Linked DNA regions of Desulfopila inferna. The protein of the gene in region 2 binds, or shares a complex with, the protein of the main gene of each other region. Links are inferred from orthologs where the notes say so. Each region holds a gene or a part of one and is shown on either strand. Other genes may lie near its edges.

What was found.
Region 1: the proteins of tsaD (region 2) and tsaB are in contact, whole or in part, in a solved structure (PDB 4WQ4), measured with the Escherichia coli proteins. The link is inferred for Desulfopila inferna from one-to-one orthologs.

The regions. Positions count from the first base shown.
Region 1 is NZ_JAFFQE010000005.1:246,890-250,418, reverse strand. What follows is about bases 1-2,995. They hold tsaB (tRNA (adenosine(37)-N6)-threonylcarbamoyltransferase complex dimerization subunit type 1 TsaB), read left to right. Parts: upstream 1-1,126; coding sequence 1,127-1,864; downstream 1,865-2,995. Other genes in these bases: ispG (flavodoxin-dependent (E)-4-hydroxy-3-methylbut-2-enyl-diphosphate synthase), read left to right, coding at 1,861-2,949; rseP (RIP metalloprotease RseP), read left to right, coding at 54-1,127. Outside these bases: JWG88_RS14150 (proline--tRNA ligase), read left to right, coding at 3,072-3,529. UniProt on the Escherichia coli protein: Required for the formation of a threonylcarbamoyl group on adenosine at position 37 (t(6)A37) in tRNAs that read codons beginning with adenine.
Region 2 is NZ_JAFFQE010000001.1:221,474-224,925, forward strand. What follows is about bases 1-2,917. They hold tsaD (tRNA (adenosine(37)-N6)-threonylcarbamoyltransferase complex transferase subunit TsaD), read right to left. Parts: upstream 2,003-2,917; coding sequence 998-2,002; downstream 1-997. Other genes in these bases: rsmA (16S rRNA (adenine(1518)-N(6)/adenine(1519)-N(6))-dimethyltransferase RsmA), read right to left, coding at 1-884; pheA (prephenate dehydratase), read right to left, coding at 2,324-2,917. In the rest of the region: more of pheA, read right to left, coding at 2,918-3,424.

The DNA.
Region 1 (3,529 bases), on a different replicon or contig from region 2:
TTCATATAAACTTACAAGATCCATTCAAATTTATCCTTAACGTTGCCCTGCTGATGAATACACTTTTTTCTTTTATTTTGGTTTTGGGACTGCTCATCTTTGTTCATGAGTTAGGCCATTTTCTTGTCGCTAAACTTTTCGGCGTCAGAGTACTCAAGTTCTCACTTGGATTCGGGCCAAAGCTCTTTGGGCGAGTTGTGGGAGAGACGGAATACATCGTTTCCGCCCTGCCGCTAGGGGGGTACGTCAAGATGTTTGGTGAAAACCCCGATGAGCAGGATGTGCCGGAAGCCGATAAAAAGGTATCGTTCGCCCATAAAAGTGTGCTGCAGAGGTTTTTAATCATACTGGCCGGACCCGTGTTTAATCTGATATTTCCCATTTTTCTCTTTTTTTTCCTGTTCAGCGTTGTTGGAGTTCCACAACCGGTAGAAACCACTCGGGTCGGTATGGTGACCGAAGATTCACCGGCATATCATGCGGGAATCCAGGAGGGTGATGTTTTGCTGGAAATTAACGGCCAGCCTACCAAGCTTTGGGTTGACGTCCTTCACAAGGTCAAGGAAAGCGGTGGTAATGAGATAAATGTTCTGCTACAGAGAGAAAACAGGACCCTTGAGGTGTTGGTGAAGCCTGAACTTGATGATGCCAAAAATATGTTTGGCGAAGTGACCGAAGAGCGCTATATGATCGGCATTGTCAAGGACAATGAGGTCGAATACTCCTCTGTCGGAGGGTTGCAGGCCTTTAAGGATGCGCTCTCGCAAACATGGCTTTTCATCTATCTCACCGGCATGGGTTTTGCCAAAATAGTGCAGCAGGTCATTCCTGCTAGCGAACTGGGTGGTCCGATCCTCATTGCCCAGCTCGCCGGGGAGCAAATGCGGGAGGGGTGGGTTAATTTAACCTATTTCATTGGTTTGTTGAGCGTCAATCTGGGAATTCTCAACCTCTTGCCGATACCCGTTCTTGATGGCGGCCATCTGGCTTTTCTGACAGTGGAAGCCATTCGGCGAAAGCCTATGAACGAGCGGGCTCAGATCATCGCGCAGCAGATTGGCATAGCTCTGCTCGCCACCCTGATGGTTTTTGTGTTCTACAATGATATCCTGAGGCTGTTTCAGTGATGTCTCCGCAGTATCCGCTCATCCTTTCCCTGGAAACGGCAACACGATGCAGCAGTGTAGCCTTGACCAGAGGAACGCTTATGGACGGCGAGGTCCTGGCCTGTCTGTCGTTCAGCTCCAGTATAACCCATTCCAGAAGACTGATTGGCATCGTTGATACTCTTTTTCACGAGACGGAAACCGGCTGGTCGGATATTGAAGGGGTAGCGGTGGGTTTGGGGCCCGGCAGCTTTACCGGGTTGCGGATTGGAATGGCCACCGCCAAGGGCTTTGCAGCGGCGGCTCAAAAGAAACTTCTGGGTGTATCAACCTTGGATGCGCTGGCGTCAATGTGCCTTACCGGCGGTACTGTCTGTGCGGTTCTCGATGCTCGAAAAAAACAGGTCTATACAGCTTTTTATGATAGCGGTGATGATGGTTCACTTCTTAGAAGGGATAAAATTCAAGTACTTTCTCCGCAACAGCTGGTCGGGAAAATCGATGAACCCGTCGTTATGGTTGGTGATGGCGTCTTGACCTATGGAGATTTCTGGAAAGAGCAGCTAGGCGATCGTGTGAAATTTGCACCGTATCAGCTGCATGCTCCATCGGCTGCAGCAGTTGGCCTATTGTGCGGCAGATTACTATGTGAAAACAAGTACCTTGACCTGGCCACGGCGGCTCCTGTCTATGTTCGGGCATCCGATGCCGAACTTAGTCTGGCCGACAAAAAGCAAAGCAAGGATTTCAGAGGATGATCGTTCGCAGAAAAACCAGACAGATTACAGTAGGTGATGTCAAGGTGGGCGGAGATGCTCCTATAAGCGTCCAATCCATGGCCAGCACCGATACGCGGGACATTGAGGCTACTGTTGCTCAGATTGCCGGATTGGAACGAGCCGGTTGTGAGCTTATTCGTGTAGCTGTTCCCGACATGGAGGCAGCCCTGTCTTTGCGCTCTATTCGCGAACGCATTTCCATTCCGCTGATTGCCGATATCCATTTTGACTCCCGCCTGGCGGTGGCCTCAATGGAAAATGGTGCTCAGGCAATACGCATCAATCCCGGCAATCTCGGAGGAGAAAGCAAACTTGCCCGTGTTGTCGATGCTGCCAAGATGCACGGCCTGCCCATCAGGGTTGGCGTGAACAGCGGTTCCATTGAAAAAGATCTTCTCGGCACGTATGGCTATCCTACCCCGGAGAATCCAAGATCGCTTATTGAAAGTGCTCTGCGGAATATACAATTACTGGAGAAGCAGGGCTTCCACGAAATAAAAATTTCGATCAAGTCCTCAGATACACTGACAACAATTCACGGCTACAGAGAACTGGCTGCACGGACGGACTATCCTCTACATATAGGGGTGACGGAGGCAGGTGGGCTGATCGGCGGTTGTGTCAAGTCCAGTGTCGCTCTCGGAATTTTGCTCTTCGAGGGCATCGGCGATACCTTCAGGATATCGCTGACACGACCACCGTTGGAAGAGGTTCGTGTTGGCTATGAACTCTTGCGCTCCCTGCAGATCCGCCAACGCGGGCCCGAGTTGATCTCGTGCCCCACCTGCGGCAGGACGCCTATCGATATATTCTCTCTGGCGGAAAAGGTTGAAGAATATGTGCAGACCATGAAAGCCCCCTTGAAGGTCGCAGTAATGGGATGTGCCGTCAATGGCCCCGGAGAGGCCAGGGAGGCCGATATCGGAGTCGCTGGCGGTAAAGGCGTCGGCATTATATTCAAGAAAGGAAAGCTCTACAAAAAGGTCGCCGAAGCCGATCTGTTGGAGGTTTTCATGACTGAGCTGAAAAAGATGGAAGATCAGTACGGACGGGAGAAGCAATGAAGCAGCCCGTTTACGGAGCGTGTCCGATTCCTGTTGACTCAATCTTGAGATAGTTTAAAAATGATCGTGGAACTCAGGACCTAACTGCTTCATAACTATTAACAATAATCTGGCTAACGATAATGCGATATTCACAATCATTACTTCCCACTCTTAAGGAAAACCCTGCAGAAGCCGAGGTTGTCAGCCACAGACTGATGTTGCGCGCCGGGTTTATGCGAAAACTTACCTCGGGCATCTATACTTACTTGCCCTATGGTCTTGCCGCGATACGCAAGGTTGAAGAAATCGTCAGAGAAGAGATGAACAGGGCAGGAGCACAGGAACTGTTGATGCCGATGGTGCAGCCTGCCGATCTCTGGCAGGAGTCCGGTAGGTATGAAAAATATGGACCGGAGTTGCTGCGCTTTAAAGACCGCCACGAACGGGAGTCCTGTCTGGGCCCGACCCATGAAGAAGTGATTACCGATATCATCCGCCGCGATGTGCATTCCTACAGGGATCTGCCCCTCAATCTCTACCAGATTCAGACAAAATTCCGTGATGAGGTTCGTCCGCGCTTCGGCTTGATGCGGGGCAG
Region 2 (3,452 bases):
TCCTTTGAATCGGTCATCATTTCGGCTATGGCCTTGGTCAGATGCACAAAATCCAGCAAGGTAAGATTTTCTGCGCGCTCACCTGCATCAAGCCCGGCTGCTCTGATCGCCTCGGCTGCGGCTATCTTTGCCCTCTTCTTCTCCCCGAAACCGGTACAAAAATCGGAAAGGTTGTTTAACAGGGTTTTGCGGCGTTTGGCAAAACCAGCCCGGACGACCCGACGAAAAAGATCAGGGTCAAAAGAGGGCAGGTTCAGTTCCAGGTGGGGCTGGGAGTAAAAATCCAGACGGATGACCAGAGAATCTATTTTAGGCTGAGGGTGAAACTCCTGCGGTCTGATCAGCATGATCTTATTTACGCGGGCACAGCTTCCCAAAAGAATTGTGGGTATACCATACTCCTTGGATGAAGGAGCAGACATGAGCCTCTCAGCCACCTCTTTCTGCAGCATCACCACTACCCAGTCAATATATTCGCTGTTGTCGACAAGCTTGAAGATGAAAGGGTTGGAGATGGAGTAGGGCAGGTTGGCGATTATTTTGAGTTTGGCACCGCTCTGCTGCACAAGATCGGCAAAATTCGCCCTAAGAATATCACCATGGATGAGGCTGACATTCTCGGGAAGATCGTTTTCTTCAGAATGGTAACGGATAAGTCCGCTGTCTATTTCTATACCAATTACCTTCTTTGCCTGCTCTGCAAGTGGGGCGGTGAGTGCGCCCAGGCCGACGCCTACTTCAATAATGACATCATCCCGGTTGACGGCAGCGCGATCAACAATAGATTCTGCTGTATGAGGATTGATCAGGAAATTTTGTCCGAGACGCTTACTGGGCGCAAGGTTATGCTGCCGCAGTTTCTGTTGTTCTGTTTTCTTGATCATAATATCCTGACGAGGGTTACCGATTGAGTCTTAAGAGTTTTTATCAACACTCTAATCCAAATTAAATGTAAGGGAATAGAATAAATAATTACAGATGATCCTTTCGGAATACGCTAGCCCAGGGTCGAGCGGGAATAGACATCACCTTCCAACGGATGAGATGAGGGTGTTTCACGGTATTGATGATATCCGGCCATGGCGATCATTGCGGCGTTGTCGGTACAGTAACGGGGCTGCGGCAAAAAAAGTCGAAATGATCGGGCGCCGCAGTTTTCCATCATCGCCTGGCGCAGTCTGCCGTTTGCAGCAACTCCGCCACCCAGGACAATGGTATCTACATGGTGCTGCTCGGCGGCGAACATGGTTTTGGTAACCAGGACATCGACGACGGCCTCCTGAAAGGATGCGCAGATGTCAGCTGCAGGAAGGCCAGATTTTTCCGGAAAAGTATGGCACTGGTTTAAAACCGCGGTCTTCAGACCACTGAAACTAAAATCGACAGAATCGGCTTCAAGCCATGCTCTGGGGAAGCGATAAGCATTTTTGTCACCCTGGTCAGACAATTTTGCGACAATCGGACCTCCCGGATAGCCGAGATCGAGGATCTTGGCGACCTTGTCAAAAGCTTCACCGGCTGCGTCATCCCGGGTTCGTCCCAGAAGCTGAAAATCGGAATAGCCTCTGCACAGGAACAAAGAAGTTGTTCCTCCGGAAATAATAAGAGCGATATAGGGAAAAGCGGGGGTGTCTTCTTCGAGAAAAATGGAAAGAAGGTGACCGGCCAGATGATCTACGCCGACATAGGGTATCTTGCTGACATAGGATAAAGCTTTGGCGTAGGAAAAGCCGACAAGAAGGGAACCGATGAGTCCAGGCCCCCGTGTGGCGGCTATAAGATCAATATCCATGAGTTTTTTTTCAGCCCGGGCGAGGGCCTCTTCAACTATCGGATGAATAGATTCCAGGTGTTTTCTCGAAGCCAACTCCGGTACTACCCCGCCAAATCTACTGTGGATAGCATCCTGGCTGCTGACCACCGAAGATAATAGTGTGGTGTCATCCTCTAAAACAGCAGCGGCTGTATCATCGCATGAACTCTCAATTCCAAGTGTCAACATGGTGTCTGAATGAATTATGGGAATATGATTGATTTGTCATTAATGTATCACTGATAATCTCGTAGAAAGATGCCAGGAAGCCCTCAGAGGGTTAGATAAAATTTTGAGCAATAAGGCAAAGTGTTTTTGGCAGTGTAGCCATGAACGGTATAGATGACAATGAATTCATTGATCTGAGAGTGACATTGCACGCCGGGTACAGTGTGAAGTCTTCGAAAAGGCAATCCGTGACAGCATACTACAAATGCCTTCATGCCGCGGGACCAAACAAGGACAACAGGTCCCTATGGTGGATCCTGTCCGGTCTTTGATTTAGAAATGTCACGTATCTGAGGATGATTCATCAGCGCTCGGATAGGATCCCAGCCATTCAAAGTAAGAACAATGCTCCCGAAGCTTTTCGCAGCCGTTTTTGATGGCTTGATCCTCAATATGGCCCATCATATCGATAAAGAATTGATACATCCAGAGCTTGCCCTTGACGGGCCGTGATTCTATTTTGGCAAGGTTTATGTTTTCTTCCGAGAGGATCGACAATACCCTGTTGAGGGCTCCCGGTTTGTCCATCAGGCCAAGCAACAGCGAGGTACGGTCAAACCCGCTCGGGTTGGGTGATTTTTTACCTATGACCAGGAAGCGGGTGGTGTTCCCGCTGTAGTCTTCTATTCCTCTGACAACTACCTGCAGTTCATAGGTTTTTATGGCAAGAGAAGAGGCTATTGCCCCGATGTTGGGGTTGTTTGCCGCCATCTGGGCTGCAGCACCCGTTGAAAAAACCGGTAATGTAGGAACGTTCGGCATATGTTTTCTCAGCCATTCCCGGCACTGCGCCAAAGGTTGAGCGTGAGATGCAACTGTCTGTATATCCTCGATATCACCTGACCGACAGACCAGATTATGGGTAATTGAAAGCCGTACTTCTCCACAGATTTTCACGTTGTATTTCATGAAGGAATCAAGGGTTGAGAAGACAGCTCCTTCTATGGAATTCTCTACCGGTACGATTCCATAGTCAGTCCTCTCCTTTTCCACATTGGCGAAAACATCGTCAATGGATTCCATGGGGAGATACTCGGCGGAGTGGCCAAAGTATTTAACCCCGGCGAGATGGGTGAAAGTTGCCTCTGGGCCTAAGTAGGCGACTTCAGCTTTTTTTTGTGATAATCGGCAGCTCGTTATGATTTCGTGAAAGATGGAGCGGAGTGATTTTTCGGGAAAGACGCCGCTGTTTTGCCGCATCAGGTCTTCGTATATCCTGCGCTCCCGCAAGGGATCCCATTTTGCCCGCTTTCCTTCATCCTTGAGACGGCCTATTTCCTTTGCCAGTGCAAGTCTTTCCTTGAGAAGATGAACTATCTGCGAATCTATGTCATCGATCTTGGTCCGTGCTCTATTAATACCCTCTTTGGGTCTATCCGTCATGATATTACCTGCAATATGAGGAAACTAG